DNA from 2 places in the Nocardiopsis oceani genome. Region 1 is predicted to be linked to the other one. Evidence: riboswitches for the same ligand, from Rfam matches in the RefSeq annotation. Region 1 holds a riboswitch; the other holds the start of a gene.

What was found. Region 1 has a riboswitch for glycine ahead of gcvT (glycine cleavage system aminomethyltransferase GcvT). Riboswitches for the same ligand answer to the same signal wherever they lie in the genome.
Region 2: linked by a shared signal. The riboswitch ahead of gcvP (aminomethyl-transferring glycine dehydrogenase) and the one ahead of gcvT (glycine cleavage system aminomethyltransferase GcvT) in region 1 are both predicted to bind glycine.

What each region holds. Positions count from the first base shown of each region.
Region 1 is NZ_BAAHAR010000058.1:37,174-44,917, forward strand. It holds gene ACYVDG_RS28640 (hypothetical protein) at 1-626, opposite strand, end outside; gene ACYVDG_RS28645 (L-serine ammonia-lyase) at 957-2,369, opposite strand; gene ACYVDG_RS28650 (serine hydroxymethyltransferase) at 2,456-3,724, opposite strand; gene gcvH (glycine cleavage system protein GcvH) at 3,726-4,106, opposite strand; gene gcvT (glycine cleavage system aminomethyltransferase GcvT) at 4,268-5,383, opposite strand; glycine riboswitch at 5,529-5,631, opposite strand; gene ACYVDG_RS28665 (penicillin-binding transpeptidase domain-containing protein) at 5,783-6,694, shown strand; partial or broken gene ACYVDG_RS28670 (HNH endonuclease signature motif containing protein) at 7,535-7,744, shown strand, end outside.
Region 2 is NZ_BAAHAR010000002.1:133,316-147,301, forward strand. It holds gene ACYVDG_RS01600 (CDP-alcohol phosphatidyltransferase family protein) at 1-257, shown strand, start outside; gene ACYVDG_RS01605 (sugar phosphate nucleotidyltransferase) at 465-2,969, shown strand; gene ACYVDG_RS01610 (FHA domain-containing protein) at 3,584-4,126, shown strand; gene ACYVDG_RS01615 (bifunctional nuclease family protein) at 4,298-4,771, shown strand; gene ACYVDG_RS01620 (MerR family transcriptional regulator) at 5,235-5,723, shown strand; glycine riboswitch at 6,009-6,100, shown strand; gene gcvP (aminomethyl-transferring glycine dehydrogenase) at 6,192-9,089, shown strand; gene ACYVDG_RS01630 (tetratricopeptide repeat protein) at 9,386-10,639, shown strand; gene ACYVDG_RS01635 (DUF5999 family protein) at 10,748-10,936, opposite strand; gene ACYVDG_RS01640 (threonine/serine exporter family protein) at 11,140-12,573, opposite strand; gene ACYVDG_RS01645 (response regulator) at 12,805-13,506, opposite strand; gene ACYVDG_RS01650 (RecB family exonuclease) at 13,563-13,986, opposite strand, start outside.

The DNA of each region.
Region 1 (7,744 bases):
GCTTGGAAGGTGCTGTCGTCGTCCAGCTGTTCGACGAAGACGACCCGGTCCTCCACGGCGTCGTACACGGGGTTGAGGTAGTCGGCGGCGGCGTCGAAGTCGGACAGCTCCTGCTCGGGGCTCAGCGCGGTGAACGTGCCGTCCGGGGACAGGGCGCCGAAGCCCGTGACGGAGTTCCCGCTGACCTCTTCCTCGTAGGTGGCGAGGAGGAGGTCGTGCTCGGGCACCAGCCGCCGCTCGAGAATCGTGCAGTCCACGGGGAGGTCGATTTCTTCGGTCGGCTGCACAGCGCGGCCGTGGGAGAGGGCATCGGATTCGCCGTGCTCGATGCCCTCGCCCGCGAATTCGGTTTCGAGGATCTCGGAACCGTCCTCGGCGGAGAACAGGGTCAGGGACAGCGAGTCCGGGGAAGTGACACTGGTGCCGTCGCTGCAGTCCGACACGAGGATGCCGGGGTCGCCCAGCGACGGCTCGTCTGGTTCTTCGTTGTGCTCCTCGGCCTCGGGGCCGCCTTCGTCGGGCGAGGCGGGGCCCTCGTCAGAGGAGCCGCAGGCGGAGAGGAGGAGGGAGAGTGCGGCCACTGGGGCGAGAAGGGTGAAGCAGCGGGGTTTGGTAAGGGTATCCACGGGAGGATTTTCTACCACGAACGCGCCGTTTTCCTTTAACTGGCCCTGCTTTCAGGAGTGCGATTTGCAGTGAAGGATAAAGGATTTCCTTCACGATTCATGTTTATCGGGTAATGGTTCGGAGGGTGATTCCGGTGTGGGGCGGGTCTGGCGGCGAGCTGAGCTCAAGCCACCAGACCCTGGGTGACGGCCGGAGAGGGCGAGCGGGTGGGAGCTCAAGCCCGGTTCCCGGCCGTGCGTCCCGTACAACTCGGGACGAGTCCGGAGAATTCCTTCGCTTCCATGCGCCGAGCGGAAAGCACGCTGTCCAGCGGCCTCACCGCATCGAACTCAGCACTCGATGACGTTGACGGCGAGGCCGCCGCGGCTCGTCTCCTTGTACTTGTCGTGCATGTCGCGGCCGGTGTCCCGCATGGTCCTGATGACCTTGTCCAGGCTCACGAAATGGCTCCCGTCGCCGCGCAGGGCCATGCGGGTGGCGCTGATGGCCTTGACCGAGGCGAGCGCGTTGCGCTCGATGCACGGGATCTGGACCAAGCCCCCGATCGGGTCGCAGGTCAGGCCGAGGTTGTGCTCCATGGCGATCTCGGCGGCGTTCTCCACCTGCGCGGGGGAGCCGCCCAGCACCTCGGCGAGTCCGGCGGCCGCCATCGAGGAGGCGGAGCCCACCTCGCCCTGGCAGCCCACCTCGGCACCGGAGATCGACGCGTTCTGCTTGAACAGTATGCCGATGGCCGCGGCCGTCAGCAGGAACCGGACCACGCCGTCGTCACTCGCGCCCGGACTGAAGTGCAGGTAGTAGTGCAGCACCGCCGGGACGATGCCGGCGGCGCCGTTGGTCGGGGCCGTGACCACCCGGCCGCCCGCGGCGTTCTCCTCGTTGACGGCCAAGGCGTACAGCGTGATCCAGTCGCTGCCGCGCATCGGGTCCGGGTCCACGTGTGTGGGCGCGAGCAGCCCGTGCTCGTCGCAGTTGCCGCCCAGCTGGCGGTACAGCCGGTGCGACCTTCGGGGCACCTTGAGACCGCCGGGGAGGCTGCCCTCGGTCATGACGCCCCGGCGTACGCACTGGCGCATCGCCGTCCAGATCTCCAACAACTCCGCGCGGATCTCCTCCGGGGTCCTGCCGAAGGCCTGCTCGTTGGCGAGCATCAGGGCGCTGATGGACATGTCCGTCTGCGCACAGAGTTCCAGCAGCCCTTCGGCGCTCTCGAAGGGGTAGGGGACCACGGTGTCGTCGGCCTTGATCCGGTCCGCGCCCGCGGCCTGCTCGTCCACCACGAAACCGCCGCCGACGGAGTAGTACACCTTCGCGGAGACCTCGACGCCGACGTCGTCCAGTGCCACGAACCGCATCCCGTTCGGGTGGTCCGGCAGGCTCTCCTTGCGGCGGAAGTCCACGTCCACCTTGGGGTCGAACGCGACCGGCTCGCTGTTCGGCCCGCCCAAGTACAGAGTCCTGGCCGATCGGACCTCCTCCACCAGGCGCGGGACGGCGTCCACGTCCACGTCCTCGGGGGTGTGTCCCATCAGCCCCAGGATCACGGCGGTGTCACTGCCGTGCCCCTTGCCGGTGAGGGCCAGTGAGCCGTACAGCTCCGCGCGCACGTGGGCGACTTCGGGAAGGACGCCTTCGGAGCGCAGCCAGGACACGAACGTCTTAGCCGCCTTCATCGGGCCGACGGTGTGTGAACTGGACGGTCCGATACCGATCTTGAACAGGTCGAAGACGCTGATGGCCATGGCTGTCCTCCTCATTGAGCACAGGGTGCGGGCCGTGGGCCGGGCCGTGTGGGCCCGCTGGCGGCCCACACGGCGGGGTGTTGCAGCTACAGGTTCGGGTAGAGCGGACGCTTGGCGGCCAGAGCGCTGACGCGGTCGCGCAGGGCGGCCTCGTCGAACTCGGGCTTGAGGGCCTGGGCGATGACGTCGGCGACCTCGGTGAAGTCGCCCTCGTCGAAGCCGCGGGTGGCCAGAGCCGGGGTACCGATCCGGAGACCGGAGGTCACCATCGGCGGGCGCGGGTCGTTCGGGACCGCGTTGCGGTTGACCGTGATACCCACGGCGTGCAGCCGGTCCTCGGCCTCTTGGCCGTTGAGCTCGGAGTTGACCAGGTCCACCAGGACCAGGTGCACGTCCGTGCCGCCGGTCAGGACCTTGACGCCGACCTCCGCCGCGTCCGGCTGGGTCAGCCGCTCGGCGAGGATGCGGGCGCCCGCCACCGTGCGGCGCTGGCGATCGCCGAACTCCTCGCTCGCCGCGACCTTGAACGAGACCGCCTTGGCCGCGATCACGTGCTCCAGCGGGCCGCCCTGCATGCCGGGGAAGACCGCGGAGTTGAGCTTCTTGGCGTACTCGGCCTTGGCCAGGATCATGCCGCCGCGCGGGCCGCCCAGGGTCTTGTGCGTGGTGGTGGTGACCACGTCGGCGTACGGCACCGGGTTGGGGTGCAGGCCGGACGCGACCAGGCCGGCGAAGTGCGCCATGTCCACCATGAGGAGCGCACCGGTCTCGTCGGCGATCTGGCGGAACTTCGCGAAGTCGAGCTGGCGCGGGTAGGCGGACCAGCCCGCGACGATCATCTTCGGCTGGTACTCCTTGGCGAGCGCGGCGACCTCGTCGTAGTCGACGGTGCCGTCCTCGTCGCGCACGTGGTAGGCCACGGCGTTGAGGATCTTGCCGGAGTAGTTGATCCGCATGCCGTGGGTGAGGTGACCGCCGTGGGCCAGGTCCAGGCCCAGGATCGTGTCGCCCGGCTTGAGCAGTGCGAAGTACACGGCCGTGTTGGCCTGCGCGCCGGAGTGCGGCTGCACGTTGGCGTACTCGGCGCCGAAGAGCTCCTTGGCGCGGTCGATGGCAAGCTGCTCGACGACGTCGACGTGCTCGCAGCCGCCGTAGTAGCGGCGGCCGGGGTAGCCCTCCGCGTACTTGTTGGTGAGGACGGTGCCCTGGGCCTCGAGGACCGCCTGCGGGGCGAAGTTCTCCGAGGCGATCATCTCGAGGGTGTCGCGCTGGCGGGACAGCTCGGCGTCAACGGCGGACGACACCTCGGGGTCCAGCTCACTCAGGCTCTGGTTGAGCAGGTTGTCGCTGGTCATACTAGGCCTCGCCTTCGGTCAGCTTGTTGTACTCCTCGGCGGAGAGAAGACCGGTGGGCTCCTCGGATACCCGCACCTTGAACAGCCATCCGCCTTCGAAGGGGGCGGAGTTGATCGTCTCGGGGGAGTCCTCGAGGGACTCGTTGATCTCCACGACCTCCCCGCTCACGGGGGAGTAGATGTCGCTGACGGACTTGGTGGACTCCACCTCGCCCGCGGGCTCGTCGGCGGTGACCTCACTGCCGACCTCGGGGGCCTCGACGTAGACGATGTCGCCCAGTGCCTCGGCGGCGAACGAGGTGATCCCGACGGTGGCGATCCCGTCCTTGACCACGACCCACTCGTGTTTGGCGGTGTAACCCAGCTCCGTGGGAACGCTCACTTCAACTCTCCTTGGAGGTGTTCCATTTGTCTGCCGTGCGCCTGATGCGGCGAACCGGCCCGGCCTACGCCTGGTCACGCCCCGACAGTGCCGGTCCTTCGTGGGGATCCGGCCGGACGGTGCGTTCAGGTTCTCAAGGGGTCGTGGGTGACCCCCGTTTCCTACGACTGCCGCTTGTAGAACGGCAGCTCGACCACGTCGACTTCCTCGCTGCGCCCGCGCACGTCAACGGAGAACGTTCCGCTCGCGGTGTCGAGGTCGCCGTCCACGTAGGCCATGGCGATGGGGCGGCCCAGTGTGGGTGAGGGGGCGCCACTGCTGATCGTCCCGATGACGGCACCGTCGCGCAGCACGTCCTGACCCTTGCGCAGCGGGCGGCGGCCCCGGGCGGCGATCCCGATCAGGCGCCGTGCCCGCGCGGTACGCGAGGCCTCTTCCAGGGCGGCGCGGCCGACGAAGCCGCCCGGCTTCTCGAACTTGACCACGCGGCCCATTCCGGCGTCGAAGGGCGTGAGGTCGGCGGTGAGCTCTTGGCCGTACAGCGGCATTCCGGCCTCGAGGCGGAGGGTGTCGCGGGAGGAGAGCCCGGCCGGGACCAGACCGTGCTTGCTGCCCTCGGCCATGAGCGCCTGCCAGATCTCCGGCGCCTTGTCGGCGGGCTTGACGAAGATCTCGAAGCCGTCCTCGCCGGTGTAGCCGGTACGGGCGAGCAGGACCGGCTGACCGGCCACGGTGTGCTGGTACCCGGCGTAGTAGCGGATCTCGCTGAGGTCGGCGTCGGTGAGCGGCGCGAGGATGTCCACGGCGCGCGGTCCTTGGACGGCGATGAGCGAGTAGTCGGCGGACTCGTCGACCACCTCGACGTCGAAGCCCTCGGCGCGCTCGGCCAGGGCGGAGGCGACGACGGGCACGTTGGCCGCGTTCGCGACGACGAGGTACTCCTGCTCACCGAGCCGGTACGTGATGAGGTCGTCCAGGACCCCGCCGTCCTCGGTGGTGATCATGCTGTAGCGGGCGCGACCGACCTTGACCTTGGACAGGAAGCCGACCATGGCGTAGTCGAGGGCCTCGGCGGCCTGCGGCCCGGTGAGCCGGATCTCGCCCATGTGGGAGAGGTCGAAGAGCCCGGCGGCCTCGCGGACGGCGTTGTGTTCGGCGGTCTCACTGCCGTAGCGGAGCGGCATGAGCCACCCCGCGAAGTCGACCAGCGTCGCCCCGGCCTCTTCGTGGATCTTGTGAAGGGCGGTGCGGCGCGGCGCGGAGGTGGGGTCTGACATGGGCACTCCCGGAGGATGGGCGTCGTGTCGTGCGTAAGGCGTTGCCATCCTCCCCCTCTGTCATGGGTGCCTGAGAGCTTCACCGCGCGCTCGGCGTGGTTTGCACCTTCGGCGAGGGAACACTGCCCCTGCTTTCCAGAGTGGTCTCGCCCGTACGGTCCGCTGTGCCTGAGAGGTTGTCATCGGGGAGGGGATTGCTCCTTCGGCGGCCCGTGTTGGCTACGCGGGCACTCTCCCGTACGGGGTCAGCAACACGCTCAGCCTAGCAGCGGCGACACAGGGCGCCCAAGGGTGCCTGACGGCTTGGCGGTACCCCGAGAGCAACCCGGCCCACCAAGGGGGCGCATGCCCTAGCGTGTGGGGGTGAACGTTCCTTCGGACACCCTGTGGAGGAGACGAGTGAGTACCGAGACCGAACACGCTCCCGGGCGGACCGCGCGTGCCCGAGGGCTCACTCTCGCTGCGGGTTGCGCCTTCACACTGGTCGCCGGGATCGCCTGCGGCGGGACCGACGACGAGGCCGAACCCGACGATGGGCTGGCCGGCAATCCTGTGGAACTGGGTGACGTACAGACCATGGAGCGGGAGGACCTCGCTTCGGTCTTCGAGGACGCCGGGGTCGACGGCACGTTCGTGCTCTTCGACGCCGGAGACAGCTCCGCGGTCGTCGTCAACCTCGACGAGGCCGACGAGCGCGCTGTGCCCGCGTCCACCTTCAAGCTGCCGAACACGCTGATCGCCCTCCAGACCGGGGCGGTGGAGAGCGTCGACGAGGTCGTCGCACCCGAGGGCGAGGACGAGCTGAGTCTGCGTGAGGCCCTGCCGACGACGGACGTGCCGGTCCACCAGGAAGTGGCCGACCGGATCGGGTTCGACCGGATGTCCACCTGGGTGGACCGGTTCGACTACGGCAACCGCCAGGTCGGCGACGAGGACGTGATGGACCGGTTCTGGCTCGACGGTCCGCTGGAGATCTCCGCCATGGAGCAGAGCACGTTCATCTCCGAACTGGCCCGCACCGAGCTGCCCGTCGACGTGGAGCACCAGGAAGCGCTCCACGAGCTGCTGGCCATGGAGGAGGGCAACGGCTACCAGCTGTTCGGCCGGACCGGTCTGGGTGCGGACGCCGATCCGGTCCCGGGCTGGTGGGTCGGCTGGGTCGAGGGCGAGGACGACCTGCACACGTTCGCCCTGCGCCTGGAGGTCGAGGAGGACAGCGACGTGGCCCTGCGCGAAGAGCTGGGCCGTGAGCTCTTGGTGGAGTTGGAGATCCTGCCCCCGGAGGCCCTGGAGGCCGCAGCGGGGGACTGAGGCGACTCGGAGGGCTGAGGCGACCCGGGGGGCTGACACCTGCTTCCTCTTGCCTTCTCCTGCCTCCTCCCGACGTAATCTTGTTTCCAGCGCCGAATTCGGTTCCATGTCCCGACTTTCGCGGTGGTGGTTTTCTGTGATTGGGCGACAATCCCGTGGGGCTGGATCCCGTGGGGATGCGTTCGGTGGGGATGTATTCGGTGGGGCTGGTTGGGGTTGCTTTTCGGGTTGGGGTTCCCTCCTTTCCCGCCGCTCGATTGTGGCCGTCTCCGCTACGCGCGTCAAGGTCGTCGCCATCGAGCGCTTCGCGCGTCATTGGCGCTCCACCTTGACACGCTTCGCTACGACGGCGGGTTGGCGGCTGTTGGGAAAGGGGGACGGGTGGTTGAGGTCCGAGCCATTTCGGGCTTCGCCCGAAAAACTCATTCTGTCGGCCTGGCGGCCGATCCCTGCACCTGCGCCGGAGCGTTGACGCCTGGCGGTGTCGCGGCTGGTCATGCTCTGCTGCGAACGCCGAACAGCGCGGCCTGCGGCCGGGTGGGCCACTCCTCCGGAGCGCTGACGGGTCGGGGGTCGCGGCCGGTCAATGCGGGAGGCGAAAACCCCGATGATCTTGCCCCTGTCTCCACCCTCGGCCGTCGAGAGTGGGGACAGGGGCAAGATCACCACCATTCTGGTATGCATATGTCCGCTTTGCCTGGGAATGCGAACAGGGGGTCGGCCCCCTTTCCCTGGAAGGCTTCTCCTTGGGAAGCAGAAAGGCGGGTCTGGGTGGCTGGGTAAGGTTTTTATCACCCCCAGGATAGGTCCTTTCTGTGCCTTTCTTGATATGCTTGAACCATGACTTCTTCTTTCGGGCAGTGTGGGAACACGGCGGGCAATACCCCCGCCGTGGCCGCCATGGGTGCTGCCCGGAAGAACATCGCTTCGGAAATGGCGGAGGTGCCTCCGGCGGGTGCGGCCGGTGAGGTCCTGGATGTGATCTCGCAGGTGTGCGAGGACATGGAACAGGCCCAGCTGGCGATGCTGCTGCGCCTGGCCCAGCTGGAG
Region 2 (13,986 bases), on a different contig from region 1:
GGGGAACGGCTCTGTACTGGTGGGCCGGACTGCTCTACGCCGTACAGGGCCTGCGCCTGATCGACCAGACCCGCCGCGACGAAGGCGCTGATCGCGCGGGCACCCGGACCGGTGTTCCCGGCAGCGACCCCACGCGCGGCCACAGCGCGGATCGACCCGATCCGATCGCACCGGCGACCGCTGACGGCAATCCCGGTGCGGCACCCGAAGGCCCGGAGGGACCGGGCCTACCGGATCAGGGCAGGACCGGGCCCTGATCCACTGAGCGAACCGGCGGGCCGGCTCACCAAGAGTCCTGTCGGATCGAAAGGGAGTGTCATCTCCGCAATGAGAACATGTCCCACCGCGCGCCACGGCGCGCGCTCCGAACACCTTCCCTCCGCCGCGCCACCTGACGGCACAGCCGTTCGGAGGTCGCGACGATGACGAGCGAACATACGACCGAAGCCGCACCGGCAGTCCCCATGAAGGCCGTCGTTATGGCGGGCGGTGAGGGCACGCGACTGCGGCCCATGACCGCCAACCAGCCCAAACCGCTCCTCCCGGTGGTCAACAAGCCCATCATGGAGCACGTGCTGCACCTCCTGCGCAAGCACGGTTTCACCGAGACCGTGGTCACCGTGCAGTTCCTGGCCACCCTCATCCGCAACTACTTCGGTGACGGCGAGGAGCTCGGCATGAAGCTCCACTACGTCGCCGAGGAAGTCCCGCTCGGCACCGCTGGCAGCGTCAAGAACGCCGAGGAACACCTGCGCGGAGAGCCTTTCATCGTCATCTCCGGCGACGCGCTCACCGACATCGACCTCACCGACATGGTCCGCTTCCACAAGGAGCGCGGCGCCAAGGTCACCATCGCCCTCAAGCGGGTCCCCAACCCGCTGGAGTTCGGCATCATCATCGTGGACGACGAGGGGCGGATCCAGCGCTTCCTGGAGAAACCCACCTGGGGCCAGGTCTTCTCCGACACCGTCAACACGGGCATCTACATCATGGAGCCGGAGGTCCTCGAACGCGTCGCCGCCGGCGAGGTCGTCGACTGGTCCGGTGACGTCTTCCCCGAGCTGCTGGAGGAGGGCGAGCCCCTCTACGGGTACGTCGCCGACGGTTACTGGGAGGACGTCGGCACGCACGAGAGCTACCTGAGCGCCCAGGCCGACGTCCTCTCGGGCAAGGTCGACGTCGAGATCGACGGTTTCGAGGTGTCGCCGGGGGTCTGGATCGGCGAGGGCGCGGAGGTCGACACCACCGCGGTCCTGAAGGGCCCCCTCTACATCGGTGACTACGCCAAGGTGGAGGCCGGTGCGGAGCTGCGCGAGTACACGGTGCTGGGCAGCAACGCCGTCGTGCGCGCGGAGGCCTTCTGCCACCGCACGGTCTTGCACGACAACGTGTTCATCGGCCGCGGCGCGAACCTGCGCGGCTGCGTGGTCGGTAAGAACACCGACATCATGGCCGCCGTCCGGATCGAGGAGGGCGCGGTCGTGGGCGAGGACTGCGTCATCGAGTCCGAGGCCTACGTGCACAACGACGTCAAGGTCTACCCCTTCAAGACCATCGAGGCCGGAACGGTGGTCAGCACCAACGTCGTCTGGGAGTCACGCGGGCAGCGCTCGCTGTTCGGCCCGCGCGGCGTGTCCGGGCTGATCAACGTCGAGATCACCCCTGAGCTCGCGGTCCGGCTGGCCAACGCCTACGCGACCACCCTCAAGAAGGGCGCGATCGTCACGACGTCCCGTGACGTGTCCAGGGCGGCGCGCACGCTCAAACGGGCGGTCATCAGCGCGCTCACGGCGGCCGCCATCGAGGTGCGCGACCTCGAGGTGGTCCCGTTGCCGGTGGCGCGCTTCCACACGTCCCAGAGCGGGATCAGCGGCGGCATCGCCGTGCGCACCAGCCCGGGCGACCCCGAGTCCGTGGACATCCTCTTCCTGGACGGTGAGGGCGCCGACCTCTCTCCGGGCGCCCAGCGCAAGCTCGACCGGGTCTTCTCCCGGGCCGAGTACCGGCGCGCCTTCCCCGGTGAGATCGGTGAACTGTCCATCCCCTCGCGCAACGTGGAGAACTACTCACACGAGCTCCTGCGCGCCGTGGACACCTCCGGGGTGGCCGAGGCGGAGCTGAAGGTCGTGGTCGACTGCGCGGGCGGTACGGGCTCGCTGATCCTGCCCTCGTTGCTGGGCCGGATCGGCGTGGACGTGCTCACGGTCAACAACCGGCTGGACGAGGCTTCACCCACGGACACGGTCGCCAAGAAGATGCGCGACCTGGAGCGTCTGGGCGAACTGGTCGCCAACTCCGGGGCCGACTTCGGCGTGCGGTTCGACCCGGTGGCCGAGCGTCTGTCCATCGTGGACGAGAACGGCGAGCTGGTGGACGGCGACCGCGCACTGCTGGTGGTCCTGGACCTGGTCGCGGCCGAACGCGGCGGCGGCAGTGCGGCGCTTCCGGTGACCACGACCCGGGTGGCCGAGCAGGTGGCCCGGTCCCACGGGGCCGAGGTCCACTGGACGGCGACCGCCACCGACGAGCTGACCAAGGCCGTGCGCTCTGAGGGCGACACCATCGTCTTCGCCGGAGACGGCCGGGGCGGCTTCGTCGTCCCCGAGTTCAGCCCCACGAGCGACGGCATCGCGGCTTTCGTGCGGCTGCTGGGTCTGGTGGCGCGGACCCGGCGCTCGCTCGGCCAGATCGACCGTGCGATCCCTCAAGCGCATCTCCTGCGCCGTTCGGTGCCCACCCCGTGGGCGGTCAAGGGGAGCGTCATGCGCGCGGTCGTGGAGGCCGCGGGGGACCGGGAACTCGACACCACGGACGGCGTCCGCGCGATCGAGGCCGACGGCAGCTGGGCGCTGGTCCTGCCGGACACGGCCGAAGCCGTGACCCATCTTTGGGCCGAAGGTCCTGACTCGGACACTGCTCAGCGGTTGCTCGACGAATGGGCGGCCGTGGTGGAACGGGCCGAGGGTTAGCCGGACACCGTGCGGGTGCGGACGGGGCGCCGTCCGCACCCGCACGGTTCGCCCGCGGCCGGGTGCCCCGGAACCCTCCCCGGCCGATGACAACCCCCGGAAGCACGGGCATAAGGGCAGGTCAAGGCAGACTGGGGGCCGTTCGGTAAAATCCACCCCGCCATCGGGAGAACCAAACGCCCGGTCCGGGCATCAGCCCCATAACAGGTGTTGGGTTCCCTGCGGGCCCACACCGGTCGAAGCGGCGCCCCGGGTGCCGGGTTCGGCCAGGTCCACGCCGCGGACCTTGTCAAGGGGTCCACGGCGGGCCTAGGGGGAGCAAAACCCTGTCTGGACAGGGATATGGTTTAAAGTCGAGTGTTCCCTGAAGCGCCGCGTCACCACCCGCCCCGGGGATCCCGGCAACGGCGGACACCTAGTGGGGGTGACAAGGAGTACAACATGGGGGATGAGACCTAGCGACCGAACCTGTGAGCCGTACCGTTGCCGCGTCAACGGGCCGTCTCACGGTGTTCCGGACGGAGTGCGGGCACGGCGCCCGCTCGACGCCCGGGACGCGCCACCGATCAGCCGAATCAAGCACCGCCCCGTGCGGTAGGAGGCCGAGCCGACCTATGTCGAGCGTTTACTGCACGCAGTGCGGTCACGCCGTTGCGGATGATGCCCGTTTCTGCTCCCACTGTGGAACTCCAGTCCGCAGGGCCGAACAGCAGAGTCCACAGCCTGCCGCGGCGGGGGACTCAGGTGGGGATGTCACTTCGACCATCTCCATCTCCGGAATACAGGCCTTGGAAGAGGAGGAATCGGGGGATGAGCTCGGCGGTGACGATCCCGCCAGCGCCGACGCACTACCGCCCGGAACCGCTCTGCTGGTGGTGCGGCGGGGTCCCAACGCCGGGAGCCGCTTCCTTCTGGACAGCGACGTCACCACCGCGGGCCGCCATCCCAACAGCGACATTTTCCTTGACGATGTCACCGTTTCCCGACGCCACGTGGAGTTCTTCCGCCGGGGCAACGGGTTCGGCGTCCGCGACGTCGGTAGCCTCAACGGCACCTACGTCAACCGCGAGCCGGTGGACGAGGCCGAGCTGGGTGGAGGGGACGAGATCCAGATCGGCAAGTTCCGCATGGTTCTGCTGACTAAACCGCGCCGGTGACGGTGCGCTGACCACGGTCGACGGGGGTGGGAGGGCCCAAGAGGTTTGCGGCCCCCCGCCTCCGGAGAGCTTTGTAACGAAGGGTGCCTTTGCCCTCGGGATCCTGTTTTCGCGGGGGAGCAGGGAACGAGCGCGCCCATCCGGCATGACGACTCGTGGGACGGAGCCGCTGTGAAGCACATGGAGGTCGTCGGCGTCCGGGTTGAGATGCCCTCGAACCAACCGATTGTCCTGCTCAAGGAATCCGAGGGAGACCGCTACCTGCCGATCTGGATCGGCGGCGTGGAGGCCACCGCGATCGCGCTCGCCCAACAGGGGGTCGCGCCCGCACGGCCGCTCACCCACGACCTGTTCCGAGACGTCCTGGACGCCTTGGACACCGGGCTCGAGACGGTGAACATCACGGGCCTGAGCGACGGCATCTTCTACGCCGAGCTGGTTTTCAGCAACGGTGTGGAGGTCAGTGCGCGCCCCTCCGACTCGATCGCGCTGGCATTACGAACCGGTACGCCGATCTACGCGCACGAGGACGTGATCGAGGAGGCCGGGATGCCCATCCCGGACGAGCAGGAAGATCAGGTCGAGGCGTTCCGGGAGTTCCTGGACAACATCTCGCCCGATGACTTCGGCCGACGGAGCACGTGACAGACACCTGACGGGGCCCGCATATCGCGGGTCCCGAGTTGTGTACCGGGGCGGGACGTTCCCGCCGCGTGAAAATGCCGCAGTGACCTGCGGCTTTGTGAGGCAGACCGGTGATAGATTGGGACGAGGGAATGGTCGTGGTGGGTGCAGCCGAAAAGTCGTCGGACCCGCAGCCGGTCCCGCCGGGACGGTGACCGTCCCTGGGCCACAGCGCGTACTTGGCGACGCGCCGAGTGGCTTCGTTGACGCTGCCTTGCGGCCGTCCTACGGTCAGTGCTGTGAAACCCGCGGCGCGCCTTTTCCCTGAGTGGACTCTCCCCTGTCGATGCCGCCGCGGGACGAGGAGCCGGAGGTCGGCGTGGCAGTAGCGAGCAGCAAGCAGGATCCCCATGACAGGCGGTCCGCGCTGCGGCTAGCAGGGCAGCAGGGCCTACTGTGCGAAGAGGACGTGGTGGCGCTGCCTATGGACGTCGGGTACCGGGGCCCAGCGGCGTGTACGGCCGCGGGGATCACCTATCGACAGCTCGACTACTGGGCCAGGACCGGCCTGGTGGAGCCGAGCGTGCGCACGGGTGCCCACAACGCCGCCCTGTACAGCCTTCCTGACATCCTGATGCTCAAGGTGGCCAAACGGTTCCTGGACACCGGGATCTCCCTGCAGCAGATCCGCACCGCGGTCGACCACCTGCGTGGCCGGCCCGCCGCTGAGCTGTCCCGCATCACCCTCATGAGCGACGGCGTCAGCGTCTACGAGTGCACCTCGCCGGACGAGGTCGTCGACCTGATGCAGCGCGGCCAGGGCATGTTCGGCCTGGCTCTGGCCAATGTCTCCCGCGAGCTGGAGGAAGCTCTGGGCGTGGTCCCCGCGGAGGAGCGCACGGATCTGCCGACCCCGGCTCCCCAGCCCGTGGACGAGCTGGCCCGGAGGCGCCGGGAGCGGCGCACCGGGTGAACCCCCCGCGGAACCGCCCCTGCGGTATTACCCTGGGTGGGGATCTGGCGGGCGATTTCCGCACACATCTTCGGTGTCCGCACACATGAAGGCCGTCCCCGCGGGCGCGGTCGCGCAGCTGGGGGCTGCCGCTGCCGGACCAGCCGGAAGGCCGTGGGATTCGCCGAAAAAGGTGTGCCCGGGCTCGGTGGTTCCGGTGGTGATCGAGTACGGTCGTAGGCGCAACTGGGATGAAAACCGACATTATCCCTGCTTGCCTACATGTACAGAGCGTCAGCAGGCTGTTGATACCGCGCGGGAGAGACCTCGGTTGACGGGGCGCCGACGGGGCAATACTCCCCAGTAACCTCTCAGGCACCATGGACCGCGCGGAGGAGGCCACTCTGAAGCCTGGGTGCGCCCGGTGACAGAGGGGGAGACCGTGAGGAACACCGCCGACCCGATCGGCCCTGTCACCAGGAGGTCTCCGTGACTGACCCGTCGAACGACCCCGCCCCGGGCACCCCGGCCCGGGTGTTCGCCGACCGCCACATCGGCCCCACTCCGGCCGAGACCGCAGAGATGCTGAAGACGGTCGGCTACGACTCCAGCACCGAGCTCATGACCGCCGCCGTGCCCGAGTCCATCCTGTCCGGACCCGGCCAGAGCGCCCCCCTCAACCTGCCGGAGGCGATCGGCGAGGCCGAGGCCCTGGCCGAGCTCCGCGACCGGGCCGAGCGCAACGAGGTCAACACCTCGCTGATCGGCCTGGGCTACTACGACACGCTCACCCCGCCGGTCATCATGCGCAACATCATGGAGAACCCGGCCTGGTACACGGCCTACACCCCCTACCAGCCGGAGATCTCCCAGGGTCGGCTCGAGGCCCTCCTCAACTTCCAGACCATGGTCTCCGACCTGACCGGTCTGCCCATCACCGGCGCCTCCCTGCTGGACGAGTCCACCGCGGCCGCCGAGGCGATGACTTTGGCCCGGCGGGCCTCCAAGGTCAAGAGCAACGCCTTCGTGGTCGACTCCGACATCTTCCCGCAGACCCTCCAGGTCCTGCGCACCCGTGCCGAGCCCCTTGGTATCGAGGTCGTCGTCGCCGATCTGAAGCAGGGGCTGCCCGAGGGCGAGACCTTCGGTGTCCTGGTGCAGTACCCGGCCTCCAGCGGTGCGGTGCGCGACCCCAGCGCCGTCATCGCCCAGGCGCAGGAGCGCGGCGCGCTCGCGGTGGTCGCCGCCGACATCCTCGCCCTCACACTGCTGCGCAGCCCCGGTGACCTGGGCGCCGACATCGCGGTGGGCTCCACCCAGCGCTTCGGTGTCCCGCTCGGTTTCGGCGGCCCGCACGCCGGTTACATGTCCGTCGGCGAGAAGCTGCGCCGCCAGCTGCCCGGCCGTCTGGTCGGCGTCTCGGTCGACAACGTGGGCAAGCCAGCCTACCGCCTGGCCCTGCAGACCCGTGAGCAGCACATCCGCCGGGAGAAGGCCACCAGCAACATCTGCACCGCACAGGTGCTGTTGGCCGTCATGGCCGGGATGTACGGCGTCTACCACGGCCCCGACGGCCTGCGCGCGATCGCGCGGCAGGTCCACGGGCGCACGGTTGCCCTGGCCGACGCGCTCACCCAGCGCGGGTTCGAGGTCGTCCACTCCGCCTACTTCGACACTCTGCGCGTGCGGGTTCCCAGCGCCGACCGCGTCGTGGAGAAGGCCCTGGAGTCCGGCGTCAACCTGCTCGCCGTAGACCAGCGCACGGTCGGCCTCAGCGTCGACGAGACCACCCCGGTCGCCGTTCTCGACAAGGTCCTGGCCGCCTTCGGCGAGGCCGACCGCGGCGCGGAGCGCGGTCCGCTCGCCGTCGACGAGTCCGCCGACCGCCTGCCCGCGGACCTCGCCCGCGGTACCGACTACCTCACCCACGAGGTGTTCAACACCCACCGCAGCGAGACCTCCCTCCTGCGCTACATGCGCCGCCTGGCCGACCGCGACCTGGCGCTGGACCGCACGATGATCCCCTTGGGCTCGTGCACCATGAAGCTCAACGCCACGGCCGAGATGGAGGCCGTCACCTGGCCGGAGTTCGCGGGTCTGCACCCGTTCGCTCCGCTCGACCAGGCCGCGGGCAGCGTCTCGCTCGTCCGCGACCTGGAGGCCTGGCTGGCCGAGGTCACCGGGTACGACGCGGTGTCCCTGCAGCCCAACGCCGGGTCGCAGGGCGAGCTCGCCGGGCTTCTCGCGATCCGCGGTTACCACCGCTCGCGCGGGGAGGCCCACCGCGACGTCTGCCTCATCCCGAGCTCCGCGCACGGCACCAACGCTGCCAGTGCGGTCATGGCCGGGATGCGCGTGGCCGTGGTCGCCTGTGACGACGACGGCAACGTGGACCTCGGCGACCTGCGCGACAAGACCGCCAAGCACAGCGAGGACCTGGCGGCCATCATGGTCACCTACCCCTCCACCGCCGGGGTGTACGAGGACACCATCACCGAGGTGTGCCGCCTGGTCCACGAGGGCGGCGGCCAGGTCTACGTCGACGGCGCCAACCTGAACGCCCTGCTGGGCTGGGCGAAGCCGGGCGAGTTCGGCGCCGACGTCAGCCACCTGAACCTGCACAAGACGTTCTGCATCCCGCACGGCGGCGGTGGCCCGGGTGTCGGCCCGGTCGCGGTCCGCTCGCACCTGGCGGGCTTCCTGCCCAACCACCCGGGCCAGCCCGAGGCGGGCCCGCACACCGGGGTCGGCCCGGTCTCGGCCGCGCCGTTCGGCTCCGCCGGCATCCTGCCGATCTCCTGGGCGTACATGCGCATGATGGGCGGTGACGGGCTGCGCGCGGCCACCGAGACCGCGGTGCTGTCGGCCAACTACATCGCCAAGCGCCTGGAGGCCTACTACCCGGTGCTCTACACCGGCTCCAACGGCCTGGTCGCGCACGAGTGCATCATCGACATCCGCCCGCTCCAGAAGGCCAGCGGCATCAGCAACGAGGACGTCGCCAAGCGCCTGATGGACTACGGTTTCCACGCGCCGACCATGTCCTTCCCGGTCAACGGCACGCTGATGGTCGAGCCGACCGAGAGCGAGAACCTTGCCGAGCTGGAGCGGTTCATCCAGGCGATGATCGCCATCCGCGGCGAGATCGACCGGGTGACCGAGGGGGAGTGGACCGCCGACGACAACCCGCTGCGGGGCGCCCCGCACACCGCTGAGGCGCTGACCGCGGACACGTGGGACCACGGTTACACGCGTTCGGAGGCGGCCTACCCGCTGTCGTCGCTGCGCCAGGACAAGTACTGGCCGCCGGTCGGCCGGATCGACCAGGCCTACGGTGACCGCAACCTGGTCTGCTCCTGCCCGCCGCCGGAGGCCTTCGAGCTCTGACACGCCGGAGCGAACCGCCGGAAGCAAAACGGGGCGCCGACCCGCGGGGAGGCGCCCCGTCTTCGCGCCTATGACGGATCTACGTCGTAAAGGTGTGGCCAGTGGGCGCCCCGAAAGCTCACGCGGTCCATACCGGGCGGTGTTCGGCAGTGGTCCGAAAAGGGCACGTACCCGGGAACCGACACCCGCACCACGAGCCCCTGCCCGCCGGGGGAGAGCGCGTTAGAGTTACGGCGACGCCGACGGTCCGCGTTCCCCACCGCGCGGGCCCGACACCCCCATGGAAAGCGGAGCGAATGACCACGACGTCCGGACCTCCCGCGCGCTCTGGCCCCGCCGACCCCCCGCCCGAACCCACCGACCCCGACGACGTGGAGGACACCTCCGCACCCGCGGCCGAGGGCGCGGCCGACCTGTGCGACCAGGCCCAGGACCTCGCCGAGAACGGCCACCTCAAGCGGGCCGCCAAGCTCTACCAGCAGGCCGTGTCCGCCAACCCCCGGCCCAAGGTCCAGGCCAGGGCGCTGCTCGGGCTGGCCGTGGTCCAGGACCAGCGCGGAGACCTCGCGGCGGCCAGGGAAGCGGCCCGGCGGGCCCTGGCCACCGGGGACGCACGGTACGCTCCGCGTGCTGCCTACCACCTGGCGCTCTCCCTCGAACAGGAGGGATCCCACGGTGAGGCCGCGCGTGTCTGGCACCGCCTGCTGGACCTGGGAGGACCCGCCTACACCGCGGTGGCCCGGTACGGCCTGGCCCGCGAAGCCGAAGCGCGAGGTGAGGAGGCCGAGGCGGAGGAACACTGGGAGGCGGCGCTGGAACTACCCCCCGACGATGCCGCGATCAGTCGACTGCACGCCACGACCGTCGTCGACGCCGCACGTGACCTGGCCGGACGCCTCCTCGAACGGGGACGCCCGGGCGCCGCGGCAGCCGCCGTGGAGCGCGGACTGACCGTCGGCGACGACCCCGGGCTGAGGCTCCTGCGGGCCGCGACCCACCTGGAGCGCGCGATCGCCGACGTGGGGGCGGTCGTCGACCCCCGGCCGTCGGACGAGGGTGCGGTCGCCAGTCCGGCGCCGCGAACCTCGGGCGCGGCGGTGGAACTGCTCGCCGGCCTGCTGGCGCTGCGGGGCGAACCCGACTCGGCCGAAAGGGTCTGGCGCACGGGCCTGGACAGCCGCGATCCGGACACCGCCGACGCCGTACGCGCACGGCTGCGCCGCTCCTTCGCCCAGCCCCAGGCCGAGGACGGCGAAGCGGCTCCGGAGCCCTGGTGGGACGTCTACCTGGAGGAGGCCGTGGCCACCGCGAGCGCGCCCGCGCTGGCCGGGGAGCTGTTCGCGGTCGTCACCCAGATGCACGCCCTGCTGGCAGTGCCGGTGGTGGAGGGCGAGGCCCGTCCGGCCGCGCTGCGGGCCGCCATGGAACAGGCCCTGCGCACCCCGAGCGAGCTGGTCTGGGGTGGGGACGTGCACGCGGACTTCCGGCGCAGGCTCAGCGCGGCGATGGGTGAGGACGTGCTGCCCGAAGGCTGGCCCGACGGCCGATGAGGGGCCTCGCGCACGTCACCGCCCGGGAATCGAGGTGCCCGGGCGGGAGCGGTTGTTAGGCGGTTGACCGGAGAAGGCCCTGAGCGGGCCAGGGAAGGCGTCGGCGAGTCAGGCCGCGACGCGGGGCCGGTGCGGGGCGACAACCGCCCCGTCGGGGAGAAGCTCGCCGGTGTCGTCGAAAAGGACGACTCCGTTGCAGAGCAGGCTCCAACCCTGTTCGGGGTGGCTGGAGAGGACACGCGCGGCTTCGCGGTCGGTGTCTTCGAAGGACGGGCAGGAGGGTGAATGGCTGCACATGACAGAGCCTTTCTTAGCGGTGCTCCTCGTTGAGCTGACGCCCACAGTAGTGGTTGACATCACATGCTGCTGCCGGTTTGGGCGACAACATCCCTGCTGTGTTCTTGGCCGCTCTCCATGAATGAGACTCACGTCACCCGTCCCGGGTTCGGTCCGATTCGGCTTTTCCCTGTCCGGGTCCGGCCAGGGCCGGGTCCGGTGGATCAGTAACCGCCGCGCGTACGGCGGGCGGCCGGACGGCTGCGCATGCCCGCCCCGGCCAGACCGCCGCGCTGGAAGGCCCGGACCAGTTCACCGCCGAGGTTGACCCCAGCACCCAGCGCCAGCGCCACCACGACCGCCTCTGCCAGGCTGAGCATGCCCGGCACCGTGGCGCCCTGCGTGATCTCGATCAACCCCCGGTAGAGGATGCTGCCGGGCAGCAGCGGGGCGATCGAGGGGATCAGGTACGGCAGGACCGGGCGCTGCGTCCGCCGGGCCAGCCAGTGCCCGACCACACCCACGGCTACGGCGCCCACGACGGTCCCCACCACCGGCGGGATGTCCAGCAGAGAGCGCAGGCCCGCGTAGATCACCCAGATCATCACGCCCAGAGCACCGATGGTGGGCAGCATCCTCGGGGGCACCGCCAGGGAGATCGCGAAGGCCATCGCGATCCCGGCCGCGCCGATCAGGACCGGCACCGCCATGGAGGTCCCGGCGGTCGGCAGGTTCTCCAGGTCCAGGTCGATGCCCAGGCGCAGTCCGGTGTAGGCCACGGTGACCACACCCGTCACGATCGCGCCCAGCGTGAAGAAGGTCTCCAGCAGACGAGCCGCAGCGGAGACGTAACTACCGCTGATCCCGTCCTGGAGGCTGGAGACCAGCGGGCGGCCGGGGAGTAGCGCAATGATGTTGCCGGTGATGATCGCGCCCGCCTGCAAGCCCAGGTCCAGCGTCGTGCTCACCCACAGCAGCCCCACTCCGATGGTGGCCGCCACGACGGCCGCCGCCACCATCTGGTAGAACTCCGCGACCCCGCGCTTGGCCAGGAACACCGAGGTACGGTCGCCCAGCACGGTGGCCAGGAAGGCCACGGTCGCCACGATCGGGCCGCCGCCCATCATCACACTGGCGCTGGAGGCGATCAGGCCGAAGCCCGCCGCGATCATCCAGTTCGGGTAGGGCATGCGGGCCCGGCGGATCTGCTCCAGCCGGACACTGGCGTCTTCCAGCTCCAGCAGGCCCAGAGCCACCTGCTGCACCAGGCCGTGCAGTTCGTTGACACGGAAGTAGTCCAGGGTGCGGCGGCGCACCACCCGTTCGCCGGTGATCGGGGGGTGGTCGCCGCCCGGGTGGGTGGACAGGGAGATGGTGGTGAAGGTGACCGACACCTCCGAGCGGGGCAGGTCGAAGGCGACCGAGAGGCTGAGCATGGCCTCGCTGACCGCCTCGGTGCTCTCACCGCTGGCCAGCATGAGCTCGCCGACGCGCAGGGCCAGGTTGATCGCCCGGGCGTCGGGAAGGTTGACGTCCTCGTCCTCGTCGCCGAGGTTCTCCGGGGTCAGTTCCTCTTCGTGCTCGGCCCGCCAGTCGCGCATCCGGCTGAGCATGAGCTCCTCGCTCGGCGGACCCGACCGCTCACGATTGCTCGGCATCGATGTACTCCGTTCCCTCCCCGTCGCCCGCACTCCTGCTGTTCGGCGTACTGCCTCGGCAACCCGCAGGGGGACGCCGCGCGCACGCACCCGGTTCGCCCCGCGCGTGCGGCGGCTCCCGTGAGTTCGGTCACTGGCTTATCCTGCCAATACGCGGTGTGCCCCGCGGACGTCGACGCGCCGGTCACCAGGTGCCTTGGAGGCCGGCGTCGAGGGCGGTCCGCGGCACGCTCAGGGGCGGGACGCAGGCGGCTGCGTGTCCTGTCCAGGGTGGACCAACCCGGTCTCGTAGGCGTGCACGACGGCCTGGACGCGATCGCGTAGGCCGAGCTTGGTGAGGATGCTACCGACATGGGATTTGACGGTCGTCGCGCCCAGCACCAGGTGGTCGGCGATCTCCGTGTTCGACCATCCCTTGGCGAGGAGCCGCAGGACTTCGCGTTCGCGGACGGTCAGGACGTCCTCGTCCGGTGCGGCACCGGACTCGGGGGCCGCCGGTAGCGCGGCGAAGCGGTCGAGAAGTCGGCTCAGGACGGCGGGGGAGACGACGGCGGAGCCCCCGGCGACCAGTTCGACCGCCGAGACGAGTTCGGCCGGCGGGACGTCCTTGAGGAGGAAGCCCGAGGCACCCGCGCGCAGTACCCCCTCGACGTACTCGTCCAGGTCGAAGGTGGTCAGGGCGAGGACGCGCACCTCGTGGCCGAGCGGGCGGGCCCACTGCACGACCTCCTGTGTGGCACGTATCCCGTCCATGCCCGGCATGCGCACGTCCATGAGCACGACGTCGGGAAGGAGCCTGCGCGCCTCGCGCACGGCCTCGCGGCCGTCGGAGACCTCACCCACCACGGACATGCTGGGGGCGGACTCCAGGATCAGCCGGAAACCCGCACGGACGAGGGGCTGGTCGTCGACCAGTAGTACTGAGACAGGCACGGGGCCGATTGTCCCGCACCCGGGAACCCCTTGGGCCGCGGGCTGTGGCTTTCCCTTCACGCGGTGGGCAGCGGGGGCGGTGTTCCGCCGAACTCCGGGCAGATGGCCTGGTGCTCGCACCAGCCGCACAGCTTGCTCCGCTTGGGCTCCCACACGCCCGCGCGCCCGGCCGCCTCGATCCGCGCCCAGATGTCGGCGATCTCGGCCTCGGCGGCGGCCAGCTCCTCCTCGGTGGGGTCGTACCAGCGCACCGAACCATCGCCCAGGTAGATGAGCTGGAGGCGGGCGGGCACCACACCGAGGTCGCGCCAGATCATCACCGCGTAGAAGAAGATCTGGAACTTGGCCTTGTCCTCGAACCTGGGGTGCGGCGACTTGCCGGTCTTGTAGTCGACCACCCGGATCTGGCCCGAGGGCGCCACGTCGAGCCGGTCGACGTAGCCGCGCAGCCGCAGGCCGGTGGGCAGGGAGACGTCCAGG